4 regions of the Shewanella sp. BJSY2023SW001 genome follow, and region 1 is predicted to be linked to each of the others. Evidence: predicted binding sites of a transcription regulator. Region 1 holds the regulator's gene; each other region holds the start of a gene.
What was found. The regulator sigma-54, encoded in region 1, starts transcription at its own class of promoters, with help from an activator protein. The targets are predictions, from matches to a motif close to GTTGGCACGNNNNTNGNNT.

Region 1 (3,080 bases):
ATAGGGGGTGTAATCTGCGGGTTTCGCTGTAGCGTTTAAGGAGTACTTTATCGGAAGCGTTGAGGAAGAAGCTGGTCAGTTGGGTGTTTTCCGGCAGTGCCGCCAACTGTTTTTCCAGCACTTTTTCCTGATCCGGCATGTTGCGCACATCTATGCTGATGGCGACCAGATCATTGCTGCCTCGGAGGTTTTCCAGCAGGCTGCCTATCATGGGCAGGGGCAGATTATCCACACAGTAGTAACCCAGGTCTTCGAGTACCCTGAGGGCAACGGATTTTCCGGAACCGGAGCGGCCTGAGACTATAGCGAGTTTCATCCTGTGATCACCTGATAGAGTTCTGTTTCATCGCGGGATTTACGCAACTGCTTGAGTATTGCTTTGTCGCTGAGCTTTTCAGCCATGGCAGACAGGGTACTCAGATGTTGTTGGCATTGATCTGCGGGAACCAGAAGGGCGAACAGTATGTCCACCGGTTGGTTGTCTATGGCATCGAAGGCGATAGGCTCTTCGCATTTGACCAGCACGGCAATCGGCTCTGTGATATCAGGCAGCCGGCCATGCGGAATCGCAATACCATTACCTATACCTGTGCTCCCCATCTTTTCGCGGGCCAAAAGGCTTTCAAAAATCGCTTGAGAGGAAAGGGTGGGGTACTGGGCGCTGGCGAGATCGCTAATTAGCTCCAGTACCTTTTTCTTACTGCCCGGAGTGGCACAGGTAGTGCACTCCGGCCGCAGGATGGTACTCAGTTCCATCGTTAGTGTTTTGTCAGCTTTTCTTTGTGTTTAATGACCTGACGATCCAATTTATCAATCAGAACGTCGATGGCGGCATACATGTCGGCATGTTCAGAAGTTGCATAGACTTCGCCGCCTGTGAGGTTGATCTTGGCTTCGGCAATCTGTTGCAGTTTTTGTACATTGAGCACAACGTGCACATTATTGATCTGTTCGAAATGGCGTTCAAGTTTCGAAAACTTACTTTCCACATAGTCACGCAGTGAGTCGGTGATCTCGATATGATGTCCTGTCAGGTTGATTTGCATAGAAAGATTCCTCCAATTTCCAACTGTGGATTTATAAACTCTTACGCTGGTTCGACGGTGGTATCATCATAGCCTCGCGATACTTGGCTATGGTGCGTCTTGCAACGTTGATTCCCTGTTCTGCCAGAAGTTGTGCCATCTTGCTGTCGCTCAAAGGTTTCTTCTGGTTTTCCGCTGCCACGAGCTTCTTGATAAAAGCCCTGATCGCCGTGGAAGAGCATTCTCCGCCATCTTCGGTACCGACATGGCTGGAGAAGAAGTACTTCAATTCAAATATTCCCCTTGGGGTATGCATATACTTTTGAGTGGTGACCCTGGAGATGGTCGATTCATGCATCTCGACCGCCTCGGCAATATCGTTGAGTACCATGGGTTTCATGGCCTCTTCACCATATTCAAAAAATCCCTGCTGGAACTGCACTATGCAGTTGGCCACCTTGAGCAGGGTGTCGTTGCGGCTCTCCAGGCTCTTGATAAACCATTTGGCTTCCTGAAGATGACCACGAATAAACTGGCTGTCTGATTGGCTGCGGGCGCTACGGGCCATGGCAGCATACTGTTGGTTGATCCCGAGTTTGGGCATACAGTCCGGATTGAGCTCCACCACCCAGCGCCCGTTCTTCTTCCAGACGCTGACATCCGGGATCACATATTCCTCGTCCATCGGCTGCACCAGCAAACCGGGGCGGGGATTGAGGCTCTGAATAAGGTTGATGGCGTCACGCAGTTGATCTTCCTTGAGCTTGGTCTTACGCATTAGGGTGCGAAAGTCGCGGGTAGCGATGAGATCCAGATGTTCGTCAATCAACAAGCGGGCGTCGGCCAGATGCGGGGTGTCGGCGTTAAACTGTTGCAATTGGATCAGCAGGCATTCGCGCAGATCTCTGGAGGCGATGCCGATGGGATCGAAGTGCTGGATCCGCTTGAGTACCGCCTCGACTTCATCGAGCTCAATCTCAGGGTTGCCCATGGCTTCGAGGATCTCCTCAGTGCTCTGGGTTAGATAGCCCTGCTCGTCGATGGCATCTATGATGGCGGTGGCAATGGCGTCGTCGGTATCGGAAAACGGGGTCAGGTTCTTTTGCCATTCTAGGTGTTCATAGAGACCTTCGCTGGTTTCACCCTGGAAGGGCATGTCATCTTCACGGCCCATAGCCGGCCCTGAGGCGCTGGCGGCGGTAAAGACTTCATCCCAGGTGGTATCCATAGGCAATTCATCCGGCATAGACTCATTGTTCAATGCCTCTGAGGTTTCTACCGTGGAACCATCTTCCTGCTTGACGCTCAATTCGCCGGCGTCGTTTTCCTTGTGGTTGTCGTCGATAGCGTCATCCTGGTTGTCCTCGGCCATCTCCAACAGAGGGTTGGCTTCCAAGGCTTCCTGGATTTCCTGCTGCAGCTCAAGGGACGACAGTTGCAGCAGGCGAATTGCCTGCTGCAACTGAGGTGTCATGGTCAACTGTTGACCCAATTTGAGCTGGAGTGACGCTTTCATTATACCGCTAATCCCTACTCGTTATTTTTCAAGGAAAAAATTCAATAATAACAAACTATAATACCCGGAATTGCCGCCGGATGACATGATCCTAACTATAGCCTGAATTGTTCGCCTAAGTACACAGCACGCACTTGCTGGTTGTCCAAGATTTCAGCGGGTGTGCCCTCGGCAATCAACTGCCCATGGCTGACAATGTAGGCTCGCTCACAAACGTCGAGCGTTTCGCGAACATTGTGGTCTGTGATCAGCACCCCCAAACCGCGGGACTTAAGCTGTTCGATGATTTTCTTGATATCGATAACTGAGATGGGATCCACACCGGCGAACGGCTCATCCAGCAGAATGAACTGTGGATTGGCGGCCAATGCCCGGGCGATTTCCACCCGGCGGCGTTCACCGCCGGAGAGGGACATCCCCAGGCTGTCACGTATGTGGGTAATGTGGAATTCTTCCAGCAACTGTTCGAGTTGTTCCTCGCGCTCGTCGCTGTTGAGCTCTTTGCGGGTTTGCAGTACGGCCATGATGTTGTCATGTAC
Region 2 (3,080 bases), on a different contig from region 1:
GAGCCTTCAAACGTGATGACAACGGCTTTCTGGTCGATGCAGCAGGTAATTATCTGCAGAGCTTCCCGGTCGATAAAGATGGTAACTCCACTTCTGTGAGTCTGACCACCACCAAGCCGGTACAGATCCCGGATACTGCCGGTAGCCCGCAGAAAACCAACAATGTTGGTATCAGCATGAACCTGGACTCCACTCAAGAAACTAAAGACCCGGCTTTGTTTGACCCATCCAAGTCAGACACTTTCAACAACTCAACCGCAGTGACCATTTATGACTCTTTGGGTAACTCTCATACCCTGACCACCTATTTTGTGCGTCCGGAAAATGGTGCTCATACCGGTGAGAGTAACTGGGTGGCCTACTACGCCATTGACGACAAGCCGGTCAATCTGGGTGGCGGCGCCGGAACCTACAACACGGACACTAACGGTGACGGTACTGCGGATGGTACAGGCACAGCACAAACTGCAGGTGGCTGGACTGGTGCTGTGCTCAAGTTCAACGATGTCGGCGGTTATATTGGTTCAGATCCTGCGGTGATCACCACAGAGCAGTTGGGAGTTGGCGGGGCCAACGTTCTTGGTCCGGCTGCTGACGGCACTCAAGCGATAACCATAGATTTCAATAATCCGACCCAGTTCTCGGAAAAGTTCAACGCCACGGAATTGACGCAGGATGGTGTGACAGTGGGCCGTTTGACCAATGTTGAAGTGGGTACTGATGGTTTGATCTCTGCCAAGTACAGCAATGGCTCAACAGTACCTCTGGCACGGGTGGCGTTGGCACGCTTCTCCAATGAGCAGGGACTGAGCCAGGTGGGTAACACCTCCTGGAAAGCCAGCCTGGATTCAGGCGCGGCGCTGGCTGGTGAGGCCAACAGCGGTGTGTTTGGCAGTATCCGTTCATCAACACTGGAGCAATCCAACGTTGACCTGACCACTGAGCTGGTGGATTTGATTTCGGCTCAACGTAACTTTCAGGCCAACTCCCGTACTCTGGAAGTGAACAATACACTACAGCAAACCGTATTGCAGATCCGCTAAGCCTTCCTGTGCAAGACATTGCCGCCCGGCAATGTCTTGCCGCACCTTCGCCTATTAATTCCCAAGTTACTGAAGTTCTTCTGCTGTCCTAGTGCTCAACTGCTCATTTTATTGGCACGATGTTTGCTTTTACCTGAATAGGTAAAAAGATTGACGGAGCAGCAGGTGGACAAACTTCTCTATGTCGCCATGACTGGCGCCAAACAAAACATGAATGCGCTGGCGGTTAGGGGTAACAACCTGGCCAATGCCAATACTGATGGTTTCAAGGCCGACATGGCTCAGGCTCGTGCGATGCAAGCCTTCGGCGAAGGCTTGCCGACCCGGGTGTTCGCCATGACAGAGTCGCCCTCGGCCAACTTTCAGTCCGGCCCTATCAAATCGACCGGGCGGGATCTGGATATTGCCATCAAAGATCAAGGCTGGATTGCGGTGCAGGCCGCCGATGGTAGTGAGGCCTATACCCGCTCCGGTAGTCTGAGTTTTGACACCACAGGTTTGCTGCGTAACGACAGGGGCAACCCTGTGATGGGTGATAACGGCCCAATAGTGCTGCCGTTGCCGATAGACAAAATTCAGGTTGCCACTGACGGCACTATCTCCATTCGTCCCCAGGGCGCAACCGCCGAGGTGATAGAAGAAGTGGGGCGCATCAAGCTGGTCAACCCGGGCAATCAGAACCTGATGCGCGGTGAAGATGGCTTGTTCCGCACTCTGGATGGTAATCCGGCCGCCGCCGATCCCTTTGTCAACGTGGAAAGCGGCGCAGTGGAAGGCAGCAATGTCAATGCCGTGGATGAGATGGTCAACCTGATTGAGTTGCAACGTCAGTTTGAGTTGCAGGTGAAAATGATGAAAACCGCAGAAGAGAACGACAAGTCGTCCGCTTCACTGATGCGCATTAGCTAGGAGTAATTGATATGCATCCCGCGTTATGGATAAGTAAGACTGGGTTAGATGCCCAGCAAACGGACATCTCGGTGATTTCAAATAACGTCGCTAATGCCAGCACCATAGGCTACAAGAAGGGCCGGGCGGTATTTGAAGACTTACTGTATCAGACGGTCAATCAGGCCGGTGGTATCAGTGCCTCCAACACCAAGTTGCCCAACGGCCTTAACCTGGGCGCAGGCACTAAAGTGGTGGCCACCCAGAAAATTTTTTCCCAGGGTAATTTGCAAACCACAGATAACGCGCTGGATATGATGATTGAGGGCCCGGGCTTCTTTGAAATTCAACTGCCTGATGGCACCACTGCCTACACTCGTAATGGCCAGTTCAGTTTGGATGACACCGGCCAGATAGTGACTTCCGGCGCCGGCTATGTGTTGCAGCCTGCCATTACCATTCCGGACGATGCCACCAGTATTACGGTTTCCGCCGAAGGTGAAGTGTCGGTTAAAACCCCTGGAGCCGCCGAAAACCAGGTGGTGGGCCAACTGACTATCTCTGACTTCATTAATCCATCCGGCCTGGATCCCATAGGGCAAAACCTCTATCTGGAGACGGGCGCCAGCGGCACCCCAATTCAGGGGACTGCCTCACTGGACGGTTTGGGCTCTATTCGTCAGGGGTCGCTGGAAACTTCCAACGTTAACGTGACCGAAGAACTGGTTAACCTGATTGAAAGTCAGCGGATCTATGAAATGAACTCCAAAGTCATTTCAGCCGTAGACCAGATGCTGGCCTACGTGAACCAGAATCTGTGATGAGGTGATGTGATGAAACCCTTGTTCCTTATCATTCCGGCTTTACTTCTGGGGGCTTGCAGCTCTACCCAGAATAAACCCATAGCCGATGATCCCTATTTTGCGCCTGTGTATCCTGAAGCGCCGCCGACCCGAATAGCACCGACCGGCTCTATCTATCAGGACAGCCAGGCATCTTCACTGTATTCGGATCTGCGGGCGCACAGGGTAGGGGACATCATCACTGTGGTATTGGTGGAGTCGACCCAGGCGAAAAAGAGCGTCGGCAACAAGATCAAAAAAGGCTCGGACATGTCAGTGAACCCGCTCTACATGGGCGGCAACAATG
Region 3 (3,080 bases), on a different contig from region 1:
TTGTTGCAGCATGGACTTGGCTGCATCGGCTACCTGAACATTCATCTGATAGGAACGGGAGGCGGAAATCATATCGGCCATCTCTTCCACTACATTGACATTGGGTTTGTAGATAAAACCGTCGGCATCTGCCATGGGATGATCCGGCGAATACTCTTTCAGCAAGGGTTTATCGCTTTCCACTATGCCTTTGACTTTGACCGCTGCCCCTTGTTGCTGTTGGCCATTAGCCTTGGCCAGTTCGGCCTCAAAAATGGGATGCCGTGCCTTGTAGGTCTTATCGATACTGGAAGAAACAGAATCTGCGTTGGCTATGTTACTGGCGGTAGTATTCAAACGTACCGACTGCGCCGACATTCCCGAACCCGCAACATTGAAAATATTGTACAAACTCATGATTAATCTCCTTTCAATGCCTTTTTCATGCCGGCGAACTTACCGTCGAGGAACCCAAGCGACATCTGATATTCAAGCGCATTTTGCATAAAGGCCTGCTGCTCTTTTTGCATATCGACTGTGTTGCCATCCCCAGTGTCCGGTTGATCCGGCACCCGATATTGCACATGTTGGGCTGTCAGCGCCTTGAGGTCGAAATGCTTTTCAGACGTTGCCGCCATATTCATTCCCTGTTGCCGCCCTTTGGCCGCCTGCAACGCCGAAGAAAAGTCCACATCCCGAGCCTTGTAGTGCGGGGTATCGGCATTGGCTATATTGCTGGCAAGCACTTCGGCACGCTGGGCGCGAATACCCAGAGTGTATTGATGTATGCCAAGGGCCTTATCAAAACTGATCGCCATAAAACCGCCTCCTCCAATGACTCGACAAAAACAAAGCAAGCTTTGTGCCAGGAATGATGGCTATAGCAACAGATGAGAAATGGATTGCGATTGACTTGAGAGATAAAAAAGAAAGAGCCCATCAAACTTGACAGGCGGCCATTGAAAAACATTGAAAATCAAGGAATTAGATAACTAATTTTTCTTTTGATAATAAATACCGGGATTGCAGCGAATCATATCGAATTCATCGGTCAAACCGGCAATCGACTCACTGGCCCCTAAAAACAATATCCCCTTGGGATTGAGAGCGGCAGCAAATTGCCGCAGTATTTTTGCCTTTGCCTCCGGGGCAAAATAGATAAGTACGTTACGGCAAAAAATGATGTCGAACTTGCCAAGCAAGGTGTAACTTTCAAGCAGGTTGTGAGCCCGAAAACTGACCAAACGACGAACATTGTCCTTTACCCGCATATTGCCATTGGGCAGGGCTTCAAAAAACTGACGCTTACGCTCTTCAGACAGCCCCCGGGCCAATGCCAGCTTATCGTACTCGGCATTTTTACAACGCTCGAGCATGGACGGCGATAGATCGGTGGCCTGGATTATCGCCCCACCCGGCAGAGCTCCCGGCTTACGCTGTTGATATTCGAGCACTGTCATCGCCAGTGAATAGGGCTCCTGGCCGGATGAACAGGCTGCCGACCAAATCTTCAACGGCCGACCCAACTTGGCAAAACCGGGCAATAATGTATTGCCAAGTAATTCAAAAGGATACTTGTCCCGAAACCAAAGAGTTTCGTTGGTCGTCATGGCATCAATGACTTCAGCCCGTAATTGGCGCTCTGTGGGTCGCATCGATTGCTTAACAACGTCCGACAGGGATGGCAAACCATATTTCCCCATCAAAGGCGCCAAACGGCTGCGAACCAAATACTGTTTGTTCTCACCCAATACAATGCCACTGTGCTGCTCAAGAAACAGCCTGAATTGATTGTACTCAGTTTCCGCGAGAGATTTATCTGGCACCTTAGTGTCCTAACTATCCGTAAAAACGTCACTGCGAATTGAGGCAGCAACATTTAAAAACTGGGGCTGCGTTATACCCCAGCCCCCTTTGCAACACAAGCAGACCAACTCACTATAGCCATAAAAAGTCACAGCAGACAAAGGCTATAGACTCAGATGCTTGTTAACAGCAGAAGCCAGTTCGTCGGGGTTGAACTTGGCAATAAAATCATTGGCGCCCACTTTCTGTACCATGGCTTGATTGAATACCCCGCTCAACGAGGTATGCAGCACTACCTTGATATTTTTCAGCTTGGGATCATCACGGATCTCGGCGGTCAGAGTGTAACCATCCATTTCCGGCATTTCGATATCCGAAATAATCAACGGGATTTCATCGGCAACATTGTCCATACCAGACGCTATATTCTTCAGTTTTTCCAATGCTTCCCGACCATCTTTAGCGGTATCTATCTGCAGATTCAACGAAGACAATGCACGAATGATCTGCTTGCGCGCCACAGAGGAGTCGTCAATCACCATAATATGATAATGCTGCTCCCTGTCGATTGTGAGAGATTCATCCATTTCTTGGCTGATATCTGTCTTGACCGGTGAAATTTCATCAAGAATTTTCTCCACATCGAGGATTTCAACCAGTTCACCTTCGATTTCCGTCACAGCGGTCAGGTAAGAGTATCGTCCCGCTCCTTCCGGCGGCGGCATGATAGACTCCCAATTCATGTTAATGATCCGCTCAACTGAACGAACCAGAAAACCCTGCACGCTGCGGTTGTATTCGGAAATAATGATGAAGCAATCCTTGACATCATCTATGGGTTTACCGCCGGTCGCCGCACTGAGGTCGATAACAGACACAGTCGTACCACGAATATGGGCCACGCCCTTAACAAAGGAGTTCAACTTGGGCAATATCGTCAGTGGTGGGCACTGCAAAACCTCTTTGACTTTGAATACATTGATACCGAATCTTTGTCTGCCGTTAAGTTTGAACAACAGAAGTTCGAGGCGATTTTGTCCAACCAGTTGAGTGCGTTTATTGACTGATTCAAGAATGCTCGACATAAGGCTGCCTTGTTGTCTTTATATTGAGAAATACCCGCTGTCCCACAGACAGGCATACTATTTGCTTTATCCAAGACACTGATGCCCAGTCAAATTTCTGACTAAACCTAAGGTGAAGCCAGTACTGGGAACCGCGAATCATTGAAAGTATAGGTGTAATCTGGCGAGACAAGCTAGCCTGTTCATTATGAAAGTAAATATTGCATACCT
Region 4 (3,080 bases), on a different contig from region 1:
CAAGGACGTTGAGAATCGAGTGTTTGCCACGGGTCGCCTTGTTACCGAGAAACAGACCCACCAGGTAAATAGACAGAATACCACTGCCTCCCAGGGCATTGGAGATAGCGAAGATCATCATTGCGCCACTCAGCACCAAAATGGAGTAGAGTCCTTCGGGCAATTGATTGCGATTGATAACCTGCCAGAGCAGCCAACCGCCGCCGACACCGAGGATCCCGCCCAGGCCAAACTGTTTGATAAAGCTCAGTGCCAGATAGCTGCCCGAGAGTTCATCGCCACTGCTGCCGAGAATAGCAATCAGCGTCACGGTCAAAAACACGGCCATGGGGTCATTACAACCGGATTCTATTTCCAGTGTCGAACCGACACGCTCGTTCACGTTTTTGCCTTTGAGCAGGCTAAATACCGCCGCGGCATCGGTCGAACCAACAATGGCCCCCACCAACATGCCCTGAAGTAAGCTGAGATCAAACAGCCAGGCAGCCAATAAACCTGTCAGCGTGGTGGTTAACGCCACCCCAAAAGTGGCCAAGGACAAGGCCGGCCACAATGCCACCCTGAAACTGGCAACCCGGGTACGCATGCCACCATCGAGCAGAATAACAGCCAGCGCCAGGTTACTGACCAAATAAGCCACTGAATAGTCATTGAATACTATGCCGCCTGGGCCATCTTCACCGGCAAAGATACCCACCGCAAGAAATACCACCAAAATAGGAATACCGAGTCGCGACGACACCGGGCTGAGCAATACACTGACTGCGACAAGCAAGGCCCCGACAAGGAAAAAGCTGTTGATGATATCTGCGTTCAAATGACCCTCCAGTTGAAAATGCGGGGAAGCTAATAAAAGAGAAACCTGACTCTAATGAGACTCCGGAAAACACGTGGGTTACAAACGGAATTATATCATTAATTAGGGTTATTTTTCAGTAGAAACAGTTGACTTATTTTCGCTTTCAGCGAAAAAGACCAGCAAAAGAAGCCGTGTAACCCCTTAAAAAATAGAAAATTTACCAATAAAACATCAAATATGAAGCCAAAGAAACATAAACTCAAATTAATGAAAAAAACTTAATTTTTTCAATCAACTAAAGAATTTGAAATCCAAGAATCCTCATCAATATATCAGTGATGGCTTCAGGGCAAACATTCAGTGTCATAATGACACTTTGTAATGTTAAAAAGACATTCAAAATACAATCAAAATGACACAATCAAAAACACACAAAAAAGTAAGACACTGATTAAAAACAAGAATAAAACTTGGCACATTAGCTGCTCTATGAAGGAAAACCTATCAAATAGACTTTGTCAGAGGGATGCCAATGAGCAGACAAAAATTCACCCTGATCGCACTGTTACTTGTGTTGGTCGCTTCTTTCACTGTACTTCTCAGTATCGGCAGTGAAATCTATCGGGAAAAACCACCGATTGCCGATGTCTATAGCGACAGCCAGGGCCAAGTGGTTTTCAGCGGCAAGGACATAGAACAAGGGCAGCTGGTTTGGCGCTCCATGGGCGGGCATCAGTTGGGCTCCGTCTGGGGCCATGGCGCTTATGTGGCTCCGGATTGGACTGCAGACTGGCTGCACCGTGAGGCCGAAGCCTGGCTGGATATTCGCGCCAAGGAGACATACAACAAGCCTTTCAATAGCCTGGACAAGAGTACTCAGGCCGCATTGGAGCAAGCTTTAAGGGACGATTTGCGCCATAACACTGTCACTACAGATGAGAGAGGTCACACCCGGGTGGTGCTTTCCGACACCCGTATCGCTGCCATGGCGCAAGTGAGTCAGCACTATCAATCTTTGTTTGGTGACGATCCCGCGCTGAATGAGCTGCGAGAAGCCTATGCGATGAAAACCAATACCATAGGATCTGCCGAACGCCGTCAGCAGCTCAATGCCTTCCTGTTTTGGGGCGCTTGGGCCGCAGTGACCGAGCGCCCGGATGCCAGTTACAGCTACACCAACAATTGGCCCTACGATCCGCAACTGGGCAACACACCGACCTCAGACAATATCGTCTGGTCGATTCTGAGCATAGTGACTCTGCTGGCCGGTATCGGTGCCCTAGTTTGGTATCATGCCGCCGGCAAACATGAAGCGCTGCCGGCTCCCGCCACAGAAGATCCCCTGTTCAGACACAAACCCACCCCTTCACAAAAGGCCACGGGTAAATATTTCATTACCGCTATCGGCCTATTTCTGCTGCAGATACTGCTAGGTGGCGTCACGGCGCACTATGCGGTTGAAGGCCAGGAGTTTTACGGTTTTCCCTTGAGTGAGATCCTGCCCTATTCAGTGACCCGCACCTGGCATACTCAACTGGCTGTATTCTGGATAGCGACGGCCTGGCTCGGTACCGGGCTCTATATCGCGCCGGCGCTTTCCGGCCACGAGCCAAAATATCAACGCTTCGGTGTCAACCTACTGTGGGTCGCTCTGCTGGTAGTGGTGCTGGGCTCCATGGCCGGTGAATGGCTGGGGGTACAACAATATTTCTCGCTGGACAACAACTTCCTCTTCGGTCACCAGGGATATGAATACATAGATCTCGGCCGGGTTTGGCAATTGCTGCTGTTAGCCGGATTGATGATCTGGCTGGCGCTGGTGAGCCGCGCCATGTTGCCCGCCCTGAAACAGGAATCTGAGCTAAAGCCTGTGCTCTGGGTACTCTACGCCTCCTGTGTCGCCATCGGCCTCTTCTATGGTGCCGGGCTGTTTATGGGTAAACACACTAACCTTGCCATCGCCGAATACTGGCGTTGGTGGGTAGTACATCTGTGGGTTGAAGGCTTCTTTGAAACCTTTGCCACCTCGGTTATCGCCCTGATGTTTGTGCGTCTTGGCCTTATCCGTGCCCGCAGTGCCAATGGTGCGGTACTCTTCTCTACCCTGATCTTCCTGACCGGGGGCCTGATAGGCACACTGCATCACCTCTATTTCACCGGCACCCCCACTTCGGTCATCGCCTGGGGCGCTATCTTCTCGGCGTTGGAAGTGGTGCCTCTGGCCCTTATCGGTTTTGAAGCGGTAGAAAGCTATCGCCTGCGCCGGGCCGCTCCCTGGATG

Region 2: flgF (flagellar basal-body rod protein FlgF) is a predicted target of sigma-54. The motif match lies at 1,154-1,172, and genes of this name have one in related genera.
Region 3: flgB (flagellar basal body rod protein FlgB) is a predicted target of sigma-54. The motif match lies at 831-849, and genes of this name have one in related genera.
Region 4: ACMHXH_RS16415 (nitric-oxide reductase large subunit) is a predicted target of sigma-54. The motif match lies at 1,269-1,287, and genes of this name have one in related genera.

The regions. Positions count from the first base shown of each region.
Region 1 covers NZ_JBKORF010000027.1:13,504-16,583, forward strand. The annotation lists gene rapZ (RNase adapter RapZ) at 1-316, opposite strand, end outside; gene ptsN (PTS IIA-like nitrogen regulatory protein PtsN) at 313-756, opposite strand; gene hpf (ribosome hibernation promoting factor) at 759-1,046, opposite strand; gene ACMHXH_RS06760 (RNA polymerase factor sigma-54) at 1,078-2,541, opposite strand; gene lptB (LPS export ABC transporter ATP-binding protein) at 2,637-3,080, opposite strand, start outside.
Region 2 covers NZ_JBKORF010000016.1:7,153-10,232, reverse strand. The annotation lists gene flgE (flagellar hook protein FlgE) at 1-1,043, shown strand, start outside; gene flgF (flagellar basal-body rod protein FlgF) at 1,209-1,952, shown strand; gene flgG (flagellar basal-body rod protein FlgG) at 1,964-2,752, shown strand; gene flgH (flagellar basal body L-ring protein FlgH) at 2,765-3,080, shown strand, end outside.
Region 3 covers NZ_JBKORF010000016.1:11,325-14,404, forward strand. The annotation lists gene flgC (flagellar basal body rod protein FlgC) at 1-396, opposite strand, end outside; gene flgB (flagellar basal body rod protein FlgB) at 399-797, opposite strand; gene ACMHXH_RS03525 (CheR family methyltransferase) at 972-1,805, opposite strand; gene ACMHXH_RS03530 (chemotaxis protein CheV) at 1,950-2,870, opposite strand; gene flgA (flagellar basal body P-ring formation chaperone FlgA) at 3,058-3,080, shown strand, end outside.
Region 4 covers NZ_JBKORF010000072.1:31,135-34,214, reverse strand. The annotation lists gene ACMHXH_RS16420 (potassium/proton antiporter) at 1-817, opposite strand, end outside; gene ACMHXH_RS16415 (nitric-oxide reductase large subunit) at 1,332-3,080, shown strand, end outside.